DNA from 2 places in the Paenibacillus sp. FSL K6-1558 genome. Region 1 is predicted to be linked to the other one. Evidence: riboswitches for the same ligand, from Rfam matches in the RefSeq annotation. Region 1 holds a riboswitch; the other holds the start of a gene.
The links. Region 1 has a riboswitch for glycine ahead of gcvT (glycine cleavage system aminomethyltransferase GcvT). Riboswitches for the same ligand answer to the same signal wherever they lie in the genome.
Positions count from the first base shown of each region.

Region 2: another riboswitch for glycine. It lies ahead of sdaAB (L-serine ammonia-lyase, iron-sulfur-dependent subunit beta); the one in region 1 lies ahead of gcvT (glycine cleavage system aminomethyltransferase GcvT).

Region 1 is NZ_JBBOCV010000001.1:2,202,610-2,210,532, forward strand. It holds gene MHI38_RS09410 (BglG family transcription antiterminator) at 1-1,078, opposite strand, end outside; gene MHI38_RS09415 (PTS mannitol transporter subunit IICB) at 1,145-2,608, opposite strand; gene gcvH (glycine cleavage system protein GcvH) at 3,051-3,443, opposite strand; glycine riboswitch at 3,789-3,911, shown strand; glycine riboswitch at 3,915-4,015, shown strand; gene gcvT (glycine cleavage system aminomethyltransferase GcvT) at 4,245-5,387, shown strand; gene gcvPA (aminomethyl-transferring glycine dehydrogenase subunit GcvPA) at 5,384-6,739, shown strand; gene gcvPB (aminomethyl-transferring glycine dehydrogenase subunit GcvPB) at 6,826-7,923, shown strand, end outside.
Region 2 is NZ_JBBOCV010000001.1:4,316,590-4,324,512, reverse strand. It holds gene MHI38_RS18825 (alpha-glycosidase) at 1-599, shown strand, start outside; gene sdaAA (L-serine ammonia-lyase, iron-sulfur-dependent, subunit alpha) at 846-1,781, opposite strand; gene sdaAB (L-serine ammonia-lyase, iron-sulfur-dependent subunit beta) at 1,771-2,460, opposite strand; glycine riboswitch at 2,575-2,711, opposite strand; glycine riboswitch at 2,716-2,889, opposite strand; gene MHI38_RS18810 (LolA family protein) at 3,081-4,178, opposite strand; gene MHI38_RS18805 (HAMP domain-containing sensor histidine kinase) at 4,191-5,690, opposite strand; gene MHI38_RS18800 (response regulator transcription factor) at 5,687-6,400, opposite strand; gene pstB (phosphate ABC transporter ATP-binding protein PstB) at 6,713-7,468, opposite strand; gene pstA (phosphate ABC transporter permease PstA) at 7,482-7,923, opposite strand, start outside.

The DNA.
Region 1 (7,923 bases):
CAAGTCGCTCCATTACCGGTACCATATGTGCAATTAAACCTTCACGTAGCAAGCGGTCTTCATGAAACGCATAACCTGTTCTTTGTTGCATCTGGTCCGTAAGCGAATGCACCCTGTCCATCAGAATCAGATCATCGATCGGGAGCAGTCGTGAAGAATGGATCTGTTGCTCTGTCTCCGTAAGCAATTGGTGAAAATAAGCTTGCTCTTCATCCGAGAAGCCGACTCCAAGCTGTGAGGATAGAACACTGCAAAGGCGCGAAGCCATGAAAACTGGCACTCTCTCTTCATGTTGCTCTGCCACGGTTCCAGTGCCTGCAATCGTTCTTATCCCTGAGGAAGAACGTTCTATGTTAAAACCTTTACGTATCCGAACCACAGCAGCCGATAACTGAATGAGCAATTTCATGTATTGCCGCTCAGGTATCTTTTCAAGCCATTCGATATCCGGTTGCCACAATGCATTTTCAATGGTAAGTACATCGCTGTGACCAATCATACTGAGCAACTTTTGATTAACGATGGAGCCTCCTTGCTCAGGCTGTCTACCAAAGAGATCCGACTCATCCAGTACTTCCAAAGCAAGCGCTGCAATGGCTCTGCGATGAATCGCTTCACTTCCGGTAATTTTGACACCGTAGCCTCGCCTTCGAACAAGCTTCAGACCCGCCTGCCGAATGCGTGACTCCAGATCATCCAGATCGGTGGTGACCGTCGAAACGGTCACTTTCAGATCGGAAGCGAGAGCAAGCAGTTTGACCGGCTCAGCTTCATCCAGCAGGATGCAAAGCATGAAGAGCTTACGCTCTTCCGGCGTAAACTCTACATATTCATTACCCTCCAGTTTCTGGCGTAATGCACTGAGGTCATCTGAACCGGAATCAATGCGTATTCCGGTTCCCGACTTTTTTTCGAGGCGCATACCGAGTGGTTCAAGCCACTGTTCAATCATCAGCAGCTCACGATGCACGGTACGTGTACTCACTTTTACTTCAACGGCAATTTCACCCGCGGTGACTTCATGGGGATGTTCCAACAGGAATTCCACGATTTCACGTTGTCTTTTGGTAATACTCATATCTCAGCCTCCGGCTCTGGGAAAACGGCTGCCCTTGTTTGAAGCTGGTTCGCAGTCTGCTCCCTTTTACTTCAAACGTTCAACAAGCGCATCGTATTCCGGGCTTTTTAGGAAGTTGTCAATGGATATATGCTCTGCATTAGGTGCTACCGAACGTGCACGATCCGTTAGTGTTTTTTGCGTAATAACAACGTCTGCGTCTTGCGGAATTTCACTGATCGCCGTGTTAGTTACAGCAACGTCAATTCCTTCGGTTTTCATTTTCTTGCGCAGAATCGAAGCACCCATTGCACTCGACCCCATACCTGCATCGCAGGAGAAAACAATCTTTTTCACATCTGCTTTTGCCTTGGATGCAACGGAAGTTGCGATATCCGCTACTCTGTTCGCTTCATGGTTATCCGCTGTGATGGTTGCGTTTGCAGTGTTGCCTTGGCTCTTCATATCTTTCATTCGACTGGAGGCTTCTTCCAGATCCTCTTCCTTCTGTTTACCCGTTTTGAGTAGCAGAGAGGCAATCAGGAAGGAAACCACAGCTGCCACGATAACCCCGGCAAGCATTGGGATATATCCACCTTTTGGCGTCAACAGAAAATAGGCAATGATACTGCCTGGTGACGGTGCCGAAACCAATCCCGCGCCAGTTAGCATGAACGTTAACGTACCCGCTACACCGCCGGCGATGGCTGCCAGAATCAAAATAGGTCTCATCAGGATGTACGGGAAGTAAATCTCATGAATCCCCCCGAAGAAATGAATGACCACCGCACCAGGTGCAGAAGATCTCGCCATTCCACGACCGAAGAAACAATAAGCGAGCAAAATACCTAGTCCCGGTCCCGGGTTAGACTCAAGCATGTAAAGAACGGATTTACCTAATTCTCTTGCCTGATCTGTTGCAATTGGTGTTAAAATCCCGTGGTTAATGGCATTATTAAGGAACAATACTTTACCCGGTTCAATAATCAGATTGACGAGTGGTAGCAAGCCCAGGTTCATCAAACCTTGTACGCCAGCAGACAACACTTTGCTAATGGCCTCTACTGCCGGCCCGATACCGAGCAAAGCAAAGATCGCCAAAATACCACCGATAATTCCTGCCGAGAAATTGTTGACCAGCATCTCAAAACCGGCTCTGATCTTGCCCTCAATGGATTTATCGAACTTCTTGATCACCCATGCACCGAAAGGCCCCGCAATCATGGCCCCGAGGAACATTGGAATATCCGTTCCGACAATGACACCGATGGTCATAATCGCCCCGACGACACCACCACGCGTGCCATGCACCATCGTACCCCCGGTATAACCGATCAGTAGCGGCAGCAAATAAGTAATCATCGGCCCTACAAGCTGCTCTATTGTCGCATTCGGAAACCATCCTGTTTTAATAAACATCGCTGTAATTAATCCCCAAGCAATAAATGCTCCCATATTGGGCATGACCATACCGCTCAGAAATCGTCCGAAGCGTTGCACACCAACACGTAACCCACCTTTGGAATTGGATGTTTGATCCAAATTACTCATTGGTTTATCCTCCTTGAATCAAGTCATTATTTCGTATGAAAGGGGTATCATTGATCCCCTGCTGTAATCCTAAGCGAGAAAACCTTCCTGTTCAATCAAATGAAAGCGTACTTTCGTCATGAACAATGATGACAACATTGGATTATGTAGTCGCTCTTAATTAGGAATATATGCTCAACCCTTTGATACGCAAGGCTTTTCTTGCCTATGACTTTATTCATATACAACATACAAAGCAATAAAATAGCTTGGTCCGTTTGCAATTTTTTTATTCATGATGCTATGTCACTCCTACTTAAATTCCTCCAATATGCAGAAAAAAACAGCAAAAAAACCTGCATAAGCTCATAGCTCACGCAGGTTTAAATAGCAAGATTTTTTATATTCAATTAGGATTATATATGTCAATAAGTACAAATCAACTCGACAATCCAGTCGAATTCTATTCCTCAGTATGTTTAAGATAAGCATCCGCCTTCAGCAATGTGGATAATGCAGCTGTTACATCTCCATCGACACGGATTTCGATCATCCAACCTTCTTCGTAAGGAGAGCTATTCACCAGTTCTGGCGAGTCTTGCAAAGCTTCATTCACTGCAACAATGGTGCCGCTGACAGGTGAGAACAGATCAGATACCGTTTTGACGGATTCAATCGTACCGATGCTGTCTTCTGCTTTTACACCGGCTTCAAGATCAGGCAATTCTACAAACACAATGTCACCCAGCTGATGCTGCGCGAACTCGGTAATGCCAATACGTACGGTATCCTCCCCTACGGTTTGCACCCATTCGTGCTCTTTACTGTACAGGAAATCATTTCTCAATTCGCTCATCGATATCCGCCTCGCTTTTCATTAATGAGTGCATGCGTTCTTTGACCTTCACCTTTTTCCCAGACAATAGCGTATGATATTTCAGATTCAAATGTCAAGTTAGCTCACAGTTTATTTCAATTTCGATACCCACCTTGTGTAACCTCACACTACTCTTTCTGCATATAATGGCGAATATTAGAATAGTAAGCGCACTCTTTTAAAATAACCGAACATTAATATAGTATAAACATTAAATATTCGTATTTTACACAATTTCAATGATATCGTTCTTGACATCAGGACTGTATTCACGTTTTAATGAGAAGAGCAACTGAAGTTAATTGGACTACGTATGAACCGCGGATGAATGTAAAGGGAGAGATTGCCCGTACACCCGGTTTGGGGATGTGCATGAGGCGGCGCCGAAGGAGTAAACCACCGACAAGCGGGGGTGAATCTCTCAGGCAAAAGGACTTTTACAGGACGCAACTCTGGAGAGCATCTAATCGTCCTATACGGACGTTATGATCACCCAAGGGGAAACCTGTCTGAATAAACGGCGGGGTAACTCTCAGGTACAAGGGACAGAGCCTAAGAATACAGCGTGCTACTTGGCATGCCGGTTCTTTGGCCTGTCCTTTTCCTTTTTCCCAAAAAATGAATTGCAGGTTCTAGAATCGTACTGAACATAACCAATGAAAAAATGTAGAACAGTCGGCTGTTAACTCTCGATTACCAAAATTACTTAAGCATTATTGATCTGGCTCACAGAACGTGTTTTCATACTTGGCCTACTACGGCCCATGACGAGGTGATTGGATGTCTGATTTATTAAGAACACCACTCTTCCCCCTATACGCGCAATATGAAGGTGTACGTTGCATTGATTTTGGCGGTTGGGAGTTGCCCGTGCAGTTTAGCGGTATTCAAAAAGAGCATGAAGCCGTGCGCGAGCGCGCCGGGCTGTTTGATGTATCCCATATGGGCGAATTCACCGTAACGGGTGAACAGGCAGAAGCCTTTTTGCAAAACATGACAACCAACGACGTGACCGCAACTGTACCAGGTCAGGCACAATACACACTGATGTGTTATCCCGATGGCGGTGTAGTGGATGATCTGCTCATCTATAAACTCGCGGAGCAACACTACATGCTGGTCGTCAATGCCTCCAATATCGACAAAGACTGGGCATGGTTGCAGGAGCACATTATACCTGGGGTGAACATCACCAATGATTCCGAGCAAACGGCGTTGCTTGCGCTACAAGGCCCTTTAGCGGTCGATATTCTCTCGAAGGTTACAGGTTCAGAGATAGATGCAAGCTCCATCGAACCGTTCCGCTTCGTGCAGCATGCCGAGGTATGCGGAGTAAAGCTGCTGCTATCACGAACCGGTTACACCGGAGAAGATGGCTTTGAACTGTATGTTGCAGCTGATCAGGCAGCCCTCGTATGGAACGGACTGATGGAAGCCGGTGCTGATGTAGGCCTCGTTCCAGCAGGACTTGGTGCACGTGATACACTGCGATTCGAAGCGAAGTTGCCTTTATACGGGCAGGAATTATCACCAACCATCTCTCCACTGGAGGCAGGGCTGGGCATGTTTGTGAAACTGAACGCCGGGTCTTTTATCGGACACGAAGCTTTGTTGCAACAAAAAAATGACGGCCCTGCCCGCAAGCTGATCGGTATCGAAGTGCTGGAGCGTGGCATACCGCGGCCCCATTACCCGATCTATGCGGATGGCGTTCAGATTGGTGAAGTGACAACCGGTACACAGTCGCCGACCTTGAAACGTAATCTGGGGCTTGCCCTGATTGACAGCAAATATACTGCACTGGGTACACCACTGGAGATTGAGATTCGTGGCAAAAAGCTAAAAGCCGAGGTCGTCAAGACCCCTTTTCATAAACGGACACGTACGTCAAAGACACCTACCCAAGGAGCTGAGCAAGCATGAGCAAGCACCGCTACATCCCCATGACAGAACAAGACCAGAGCGCTATGCTGGCCACGATCGGCGTGGATACTCTTGAAGATTTGTTCAAAGATATCCCGCAGGAAATTCGTTACCAAGGCGAGTTGCCTGTGTCCTCCAAACTGGATGAATATGCCTTAACTCGCCATATGTCGAAACAAGCTGGCTCCAATGCCAACTTTGAAACACACGCCAGCTTCCTCGGCGCAGGCATCTATGACCACCACATCCCTTCGGTCATCAACCATGTCATTTCCCGTTCGGAGTTCTATACAGCCTACACCCCTTATCAGCCGGAGATCAGCCAAGGAGAATTGCAGGCTATCTTTGAATTTCAGTCGTATATTTGTGAACTGACAGGTATGGCGGTAGCCAACGCGAGTATGTATGATGGTGCAACGGCTTTTGCAGAAGCTGGCAATCTTGCCGCCGCAGCTACCCGTCGTAAACAGCTTATTGTATCTCGCACCGTTCACCCTGAAGCCCGTCAAGTATTGCAGGCGTACGCACATGGCCTGAGTCTGGAGATTGTAGAGATTGGTTATAAAGATGGGGTTACAGATTGGGATGCCCTGCAAACGGCAATTTCGGAAGATACCGCAGCGGTTATGATTCAGAGCCCGAACTTCTTTGGTGCCGTGGAAAATATAAAACAGGCTGCCGACCTTGTGCACACGCACAAAGGACTGCTCGTGGTGAGCGCCAACCCGCTGTCGCTCGGTTTGCTGGAAGCCCCAGGCAAGCTGAGGGCCGACATCGTCGTAGGCGATGCGCAGCCCCTCGGAATCGCCGCTTCGCTCGGCGGACCCACTTGCGGATACTTCGCCGTGTCCCAGGCTCACATGCGCCGGATTCCTGGTCGAATCGTCGGCCAGACGACCGATCGCAACGGCAAACGAGGCTTCGTGCTGACGCTGCAAGCCCGCGAGCAACACATTCGCCGCGAAAAAGCGACATCTAACATCTGCTCAAATCAGGCGTTATTAGCGCTTAGTGCTTCTGTCTATATGTCTACCATGGGAAGACAAGGCATGATTGATGTTGCTGATCTGAATTTGCAGAAGAGTCACTATGCACGAAATACGTTAACAGCTATTCCCGGAGTGAGACTTACTTTTACTGCTCCTACGTTTAACGAGTTCGTCATCCAGCTCCCTGAAGAAACCGATGTGGATGCTCTTCAGCTGAAACTGCTGGATGCAGGCTTCATCGGCGGTTATGAACTCGGACGTGAATATTCGGAACTGGCAGGACATATGCTCATTGCGGTCACCGAACGACGCAGCAAAGAAGAGATCGATGAATTCGCACGTGTATTGGAGGGATCGCTGTGACTCAGGAAACGACCACAAAAGTAACCATTGCGGGAGCTTCATCGGAAACATCTAACCTACATCAGTCAGTCAATCAGCAGACTGGAGTGGACTCGCAAGCATTAGGAACCCCAACCAGTCCGCAAGTCGCACCATCCGTTGCTCCCGAACAAACTCTGATTTTTGAACTGAGCAGTCCCGGACGTGTGGCCTATTCCTTGCCGGAATGTGATGTTCCCCGTCAGGATGCTGATACGTTGATTCCCCGGGAAATGCTGCGCTCGGAAGCGGCCGCGTTGCCGGAAGTATTCGAGGTTGATGTTATTCGTCATTATACGGCATTGTCCCGCCGCAACTTCGGGGTAGATAACGGCTTTTATCCACTTGGTTCCTGTACAATGAAATACAATCCAAAGATCAACGAAGATGTAGCACGTTACAACGGCTTTGCCAAAATCCATCCGTATCAGCATGAATCCAGTCTTCAAGGTGCTCTCGAACTGCTCCATACTTTACAAAATGATCTTGCAGGTCTGACCGGTATGGATGCCGTAACTCTGCAACCTGCTGCCGGAGCACACGGGGAATGGACCGGGCTTATGATGATTCGAGCTTATCACGAAAGCCGTGGTGAACTGCGTACCAAGGTTATCGTACCCGATTCATCTCATGGCACGAACCCGGCCAGCGCAACCGTAGCTGGATTCGAAACGGTGACAATCCCGTCGCGTACGGACGGTTTGGTCGATCTTGATGCTCTCCGTGCAGCAGTCGGTTCAGATACCGCAGCACTCATGCTGACGAATCCGAATACGCTCGGTTTGTTTGAAAAGGATATTCAAGATATTGCGTCCATCGTACACGAAGCTGGCGGATTATTGTATTATGACGGAGCTAACTCCAATGCCATCATGGGCATTACACGTCCGGGAGATATGGGCTTTGATGTGGTGCATCTGAATTTGCATAAAACGATGAGTACACCTCACGGTGGTGGTGGACCTGGTGCCGGACCTGTCGGTGTGAAGAGCCGCCTGATCCCGTTCTTACCTAAACCGATGGTTGTTCAAAATGATCAAGGCATGTACGCTCTGGATTACGAAGGAGATCAATCGATCGGTCGGGTCAAAGCCTATTATGGTAACTTCGGTATTCTTGTTCGTGCTTATGCTTATATTCGCACTTATGGACCAGAAGGGCTTCGC
Region 2 (7,923 bases), 2.1 Mb from region 1:
ATAAGATGCACGCTGAACAATTCGCGAGTGCCCTTGGCAGGCAGCTATCTCGCTACCCACTTCAAGCGAGCGAGGTGGCATTCAACTTACTCGACAGTCATGATACTCCGCGCCTGCTTACCTTGTGCGAGGGCGATCAACGCAAGATGAAGCTGGCTGCCTTGTTCCAGTTCAGTTATATGGGAGCCCCATGTATCTATTATGGTGACGAGATCGGGCTCGACGGAGAACATGATCCAGGTTGCCGCAAATGCATGGAGTGGGACGAAGCGAAGCAGGATCGGGAGCTACTTCACTTTTATCAAAAGCTGATTGCTCTGCGTCATGCTCATCCTGCACTGCGTGCAGCAGGAACCATTCGTTTCCTGCAAGCCCAGGAAGGCGGTAGCCAGCTTGTGATGGAGCGGCAAAGTGACGAGGAACGCATCCTCATTCTGTTCAACCGTTCTGAGGAAACCGCCATCGTTGAACTGGATGCAGGAGAGCAACCTTGGACGGAGCTGTTTGAGGGCAACCATCGCACCGCTCTGGAAGACGGTGTGCTTGCCATTGAACTGCCTGCTTACGGATATGCCGTGATGCGCACAGAAGTAAAATAGATGCCTTTTGGAAACAACAATAAATGACTGCCTTCTCCAATTCTGAGTGGTTGACTGCTATCTTGGCGGTTTAGGCAAACTGGACAAACAAGCGTCTCGCATAACCTGAGAAAACCAGGTTCGCGGACGCTTGTTTGTTATGAAGTAATAACGACTAACATGCTCTAATTACTAATTTAATTGATAATCGGAACTTGGTTGTGTGCTCCTAAGCTATCTGCCCCTGTCCTGTATATGATCCACTTGCTATTCTGCCTCTGAGCCTGTTGTTGATGTTTCGGATGACTCATCCGGCAAGCGCTTGGCCTTTGGCTTCGCCAGCTTCTCCATCATCTTGCGGCCTGTAGGTGTCTGAGCGAGCCCACCTTGCGCTGTCTCGCGGTGACGGCTTGGCATCGCACTGCCTACCTCCAACATCACGTCAATGACTTCGTCAGACGGAATGGCACTGCGTACACCAGCGAGTGCCATATCTGCGGCAGCCAGTGCAGTAACGGCACCGAGTCCGTTGCGCACGATGCATGGAATCTCTACCAGGCCAGCAACCGGATCGCAGATGAGGCCCAGTGTATTTTTCAAAGCCAATCCTACAGCATGCACTACCTGCTCCGGCGTCCCTCCACGAAGCTCCACCATCGCACCGGCAGCCATGCCAATCGCTGATCCTACTTCCGCCTGACAGCCGCCCTCGGCCCCTGAAATAAATGAATTGTTGGCGATCACGTATCCAATAGCACCGGCGCAGAACAATCCATTCACCAGATGTTCATCCGTCCAGCCAAATCGTTCCTGCGAGCTGATAAACACACCCGGAATGATGCCACAAGAGCCCGCTGTTGGCGTAGCCACGATCCGTCCCATGGAGGCATTCACTTCCGATACGCAAAGTGCATAGGCCATGGCAAGGGCAGAAGCATCGCCAGAGCATGTTTCGCCTTGGCGAATATATTCGGCCATCTTTTTCCCGTCCCCACCCGTCAGTCCGCTACGTGAGGTGGTATCTTCTGTAAGTCCTTTACGAACCGCTTCTTTCATCACCTGGTAGTACTCCGACATTTGCTTTACGACATCTGTTTCGGGTGTGTTAGTCTCCTGCACCTGCTCTTCAATCATCAACTGTGCAATTGTTTTGGACTCCGCAGTGCAGATGGTGTTTAATTCATGTAGATGTTTAAACCGCATCCGGATCACCCCCTCTCTTCAGATCAATCACACGAATATCCAGCATATGATCCAATGAACGCAGTTTGTTCAACGCGTCTTCACTCGGCGGTGCATCCATCTCCATTGCTGTAAGTGCCTCACCATCACGAGCCTTTCGATCCACTTGCATATAGCCGATATTCACTCCGGACGAGCTAATGGTTGAGGTCACGGATGCCAGAACTCCCGCTTTATCGGCATGACGCAAAACAAGTGTCGGAAACTCTCCACTGATCTGTACGCGAAAATCATTTAATGCATGCACAGATACACTGCCGCCACCGATGGAAGCACCTATTAAAGAGCATGCCCGTTCGCCGTGCCACAATTCAATCTTGACCGTGTTCGGATGAGGAGCCGGTAGACCGCTGGTGTAAAATTCAACCTCCATGCCTGCTTCATCTGCATATTGCTCTGCATCCGGTATACGCGGATCATCTGTAACGTAACCCAGCAAACCACCGATTAGTGCCAGATCTGTTCCATGTCCCTGATAGGTATCCGCAAATGAGCCATATAACGTAAGCCTTGCACGTTCCGGTGTACATCCCAGCCACTGACGCGCAATTCGTCCCAATCTTGCAGCACCGGCTGTATGTGAACTGGATGGTCCCGTCATCGACGGGCCAATAATTGAAAAAACATCTTTAAATCGCACCTGTTAACCCTCCAATTGGTTTTGTCATCGATATCTGGACAAGACCCACCACAATGTTCCTGATTTACTGATTGATGACATCAAAAAAGGACAGAAGAAGGCCGTTAGCCCTCTCTCTGTCCTTGATACCTGAGAGTTTCATGATTTTAAGCCAGGAAGAACAAGGCCGAGTACACGCAAGCACTCATCTGTTCAGCAATCTGACAATCATATACCCCTTGGGTGGCGCTTCTTCCGCGCACTCTCCAGAGTTGCGTCCAACGACGGTACATTTACCTGAGAGATTAACGGTTATGCCGGGTGCATAACTGCTTGCTCCTTCGGTGCCCAAGCCATCTGTACAGTACAGTTCTACATCTTAAATTGCATTAATCATGCCTACTTGTACTGTATTGCATCATCCTGCTAGGTCTCTCCCGCTCGTTATCATTCGCTATATTCTGTTATTTCCTTAATGAAAGTTCACCATTCTGCCATGCATTCAATCATATACAGCGTAATATGCCATACGCTATATGTCAATAAAAGTGACGTAATCTCGAAGCACATCATTTCTATATACGATATGCTCCTTTCGTTCATATGGTTCAAAGCTTGTTCATTTTTCTCTATCCGCAATATTATTTCGCTTGCTTCGTTATTTGCAACTCATCTACCCACATCTGTAGTTGTTCTTCTGTCCAAAAATCATTTTCGCCCATGACCGAATAACGAAGACCATCCTCGCTCCACGACAAGTTCCGAATGATAGACATATATGAACCTTCTGTATCACGAATGTTAACTTTCTTTTCCTCTGGAAGCAGTTTTTCATTACCGTTTTCCCCTGGTGCTTTAAATACGGTCATGCTGATCTCTGGTTTGTTATCCTTCACATAATACAGTGTCACTTCATCCCGGCCTTGTTCACCCATAGATGAAATGAGCTCAATTCTCGATAATTTCATATCCGCTCCGATATACTGTAGGAAGGGCTGACCAACGGCCTGCACTGCCTCTTCTCGTGTGATTTCTCGGTTATTCATCACGTCATTCATTTTTTTCACTTCAACATCTGCAGGAATATCCAGCGTGAACGTCTGGTCTGTGAACTCAGGATTGTAATTGATCTGGTCATATAGAAACTCTGACTTGGTATCCCCATACGTACTCGTGGCTTTCACAACCATCCATTCTTTCGGGTTTATCCAATACTCCGAAGACATGGAGAGTGAATCCTTATCCTTCGGAGTTAGTTCAATATGAATGACCTCCTGGTCCTGAAGCTTTTCCTGACCCAGCATCTTCACATTATGGTTATCACGCATACGTTCCAGTTGATCCACCAGCATCTGCTTCTGGGTTTGGTTGGGTTCCTGCTGGAGCGCTGATGAATCCATCGCAATAGCGGTCTTCGCCTCTTCTTCATAGAGCAGAATCTCTGAACCGTTATGAACCGCATAACTCACGTTTCCGTTTTCATCGGTCTCGATCCGCTTTTTCCCTGTTTTTCCGTCGACCCATTCCTTCACGTGTATCGTGCTCGTAATCTCACTATCTGTCCACATCTTCATCGTACCTTCGGCATAGTATGACCCTGGCCCAGACTCGGATGCAATTACTTTCTCAATCATATCCGCTCCTGACATCCCAAGCATATCTTTCTCTGCGCATCCAGCAAACAATGAACCTGCAATCAAGGCCGCTCCCATCAGCTTCCATCCCATTTTTATCATCATTCTCACCTTTCCTTAAGTTATATCCTGTGTTTCATCCGGGTTCCTTCGTTCCGGCAATCGACAAACAGCTACAGTCCCATATCGTTCAGAGGACCACATGCGTATATCTCCTCCATGCTTTAATGCGATTCTCTTTGATATGCTTAATCCTAATCCAGAGCCTCCTGCATAACCGCCTAGTTGCTCTTTGTGATATTGAACGTACGGCTCAAAAATCCGCTCCAGCTGTTCTGCCGGAATAGGAGGGCCTTCATTTTGAACGATAAGCAATGTCGCACCATTTCTGTACGCATCCAGTTCTGCCCCCAGTGATGGATCGATCCATTCCGCCAGTTCTGATGCTGAATCCATTACAGCGAGCCCGATTCTACCTTGGGGAGGAGTGTAGCGAAGCGCGTTATGCACTAGATTATCGGTCAGACGCATCAGGGATTCAGGATGAATTCGATAGCAATGATTGGTCCGAACAGACATCTTCATGTCATACTCATCACGTTCCGCAAGACCTCCGTAACTGCCAAGCAGCATCTCAAAAAACTCTTCCCCTTCTACCTCAACCATAGCAAGCTCTGAATCTCTGGAACCCAATGCTGTGTACATCTCCAGCTCACCGATCATCTGTTTCATACGCTCCACATTTCTAGCGATGACATCTCTATACTCTTGTCTCTCTAATTGTCTAGAATCTCTCTCCATACTAAGTGCTTCCGCATAAGCACTGATGGACATGAGAGGTGTCTTTAGGTCGTGTGACAGAGAAGCTACAATCATCTCTTTTTCTTTTTGTTGCCTCTCCACTTCCTTCTGGGTCTGCCTGATGGTTTGTTGCATCGCATCAAACTGCTTTAACAACATACCCATCTCATCACTGTGACCGTTGACCCGGATCTCATCTGGTTCTTCTCCATGGGCAAATCCATGCATCCTGTTTATCAAAACTTTCATAGGGAAGAAAAGCTTGCGGGATAACAACCACAACACTGTTCCGTACAAGAGAACAAAAAATACCACTGATCCACCGATAACCCATGTCGTTCGAAGCGATATTCCTTCAAGCCGATCCTCACGCAACATCGTTATTTCATAAATCCCTACCAGCTCCCCTTGATCCCAAACTGGTTTTTTCAATGAAAATGTGCGGTGTCGAATCTGAAGATGATACAGATTTCGATATAATTCAGAGCTTCTTACCGTATATCCACCTGTTGACCAGGTAATATCCCCGCCAGATGTGTACACCCGAATCCCAGAAGGTAGATAAAGATTGAAACTTAGCTGTTCGCTGGCAAGCGCAGGGAGGGTTTGATCACGCTCAGGCGAATTCAGCTGATACAGCGTTGGATCATTTAAGACCTTTTCTATCGGTGCAATGCGTCCTGTCATTTCAACATACTCCGCTACTGCACGGTGATTTTCATAATAGCTATATAAGGAAAATAAAGCCCACCCTGCCGCCACAGGCAAAAACATCACGATCAGGAACGCAATCATCAGCCAATATTTCAGTTTCATTTAACCCGTTCTCCAATAAAGCGGTATCCACTGCCCCATATGGTTTGAATCCAGCGCGGCTGGTGCGGCTCATCTCCCAGCTTGGCCCGCAAACTTTTCACGTGCACAGTAACTGTAGCGGCGGAGCTTCCTTCTGCCGATTGACCCCACACATGTTCGTAAATCTCTGTTTTCGTAAAGGCTCGGTTGGGGTGCGAAGTCAGCAGCATTAGCAATGCTCCTTCTTTAGCTGTGCACTGCACCTCTATACCATTCAGTCTCACCTGCTGATTCAGTGGGTGAATCGTTAACCCATCGTTGTATTGCTGAAGCGATGCATTGGACTGACCACCTTGATATCTACGATATCTGTTCAGGTGGGCTTTAATTCGAGCCGTAAGCTCCGCCAAACTAAAAGGTTTGGTGATATAATCATCTGCGCCTAAGCCAAGTCCTTCTAGTTTGCTTTCTTCCTGGGTCCGGGCACTCATGATCAATACCGGAACATCGCTGATCAACCTGACATGTTTGCATACTGTAAATCCGTCCATCTCCGGCAACATTAGATCAAGTAGTACAAGATGATATAATCCGTTCTTGAAATCTTCCCAGCTCTCCAGTCCACTTGATGCCCAGGTCACTGCATACCCTTCACGACGAAGATGGTCCATTAAGATCCGGGCAATTTCTGGATCGTCCTCTACTAACAGTATGTTATTCTTGTCTGTCATTGCGCTTTCATCCTCCCTGGATTAAAGTGTAGCGAAAAATACTCGTGATGCTGCAAAGTTTATAGTTTCTTTAGAATTACAAATCGTCTATATCCCAGATCTCTAAACCGCACTCTACAACAAAAAGAGCACCCTGAACTTCAGGACGCTCCGTCTCATAATGAAATTTCAAATAAGTTGCCGCTTAACTCATGTAATGATTTCTCGATATTTATTTATCCTAGCATGGTGCATCCTATCCGGCAAACATTTAGATAGAGCAAAACAAGGCTCCCGGATAGACTAATCCAGAAGCCTTGTTTTTGTTTTCAATTAACCAAAACGCCCCATAATATATTCCTGAGTCAAGCGGTTGTCCGGGTTAGTAAAAATGTGCTCCGTCTCCCCGTGCTCAACCATACTGCCCAGATAAAAATAAGCGGTATAATCCGAGATGCGAGCCGCCTGCTGCATGTTATGGGTAACAATAACGATGCGTAGCTCCTGCTTCAACTCCGAGATCAATTCCTCCACTTTACCCGTAGATACAGGGTCAAGCGCAGATGCAGGCTCGTCAAGTAATAGGATCTGCGGGTCTACAGACAGTGCGCGCGCGATACAGAGACGCTGTTGCTGTCCACCTGAAAGTGCCAAGGCTGACTCATGTAGCCTGTCTTTCACTTCATCCCAGAGAGCAGCACGGCGCAAGCTTTTTTCCACGATTTCATCCAGTGCCTTCTTACTTTTTGTACCGCGGTAGCGGGGGCCAAATGCGATATTGTTGTAAATAGACTTGTGAAAAGGGTTTGGCTTCTGCCACACCATGCCGATTTTCTGACGAAGCTTGATTACATCCGTCCCCGGTTCGTTAAGGTCATTGCCGTCCATCCAGATATGTCCTTCCGTGCGGGACCCGGCAATCTCATCATTCATCCGATTTAACGAACGAAGGAATGTGGATTTCCCGCAACCGGACGGCCCGATCAGGGCCGTTACACTCGCTTCGGGGAAAGTCAGGCTGATCTGCTTCACGGCCTGAAAATGTCCATAATATATGCTTAACTGTTCCGTACCAAAAGGTATGGCCATGTGGATTTCCTCCTTATTTCGAAGCTGTCATACGGCGGTACACAACCCGGCCGATCCAGCGCGCGCTCAGATTGAATGCCAGTACCAGAATGACCAGCACGGCAGAAGCCCCTGCTGCAACTTCTTTTGAATCTGGTCCGATGCCTTCACTGTTGACTTTCCAGATGTGTACAGCTAGTGTTTCCGCAGGACGAAGTGGATTAATTGGTGATCTCGGACTTGTTGGATTCCAGTCCGTAAAGTCCAGCGGTGGACTACTCATACCCGCAGTGAACATCAGGGCCGCTGCTTCACCGAAGATCCTACCGGATGCCAGAATCGTACCAGTGATCAAGCTTGGCAGTGCCACAGGCAACAGGATGGACGTAATGATCTTCCATTTGGACAAACCAAGAGCAAGTCCTGCTTCCTTCTGCTCTTTGGGAACGGCTCGGAAAGCTTGCTCTGTCGTCCGT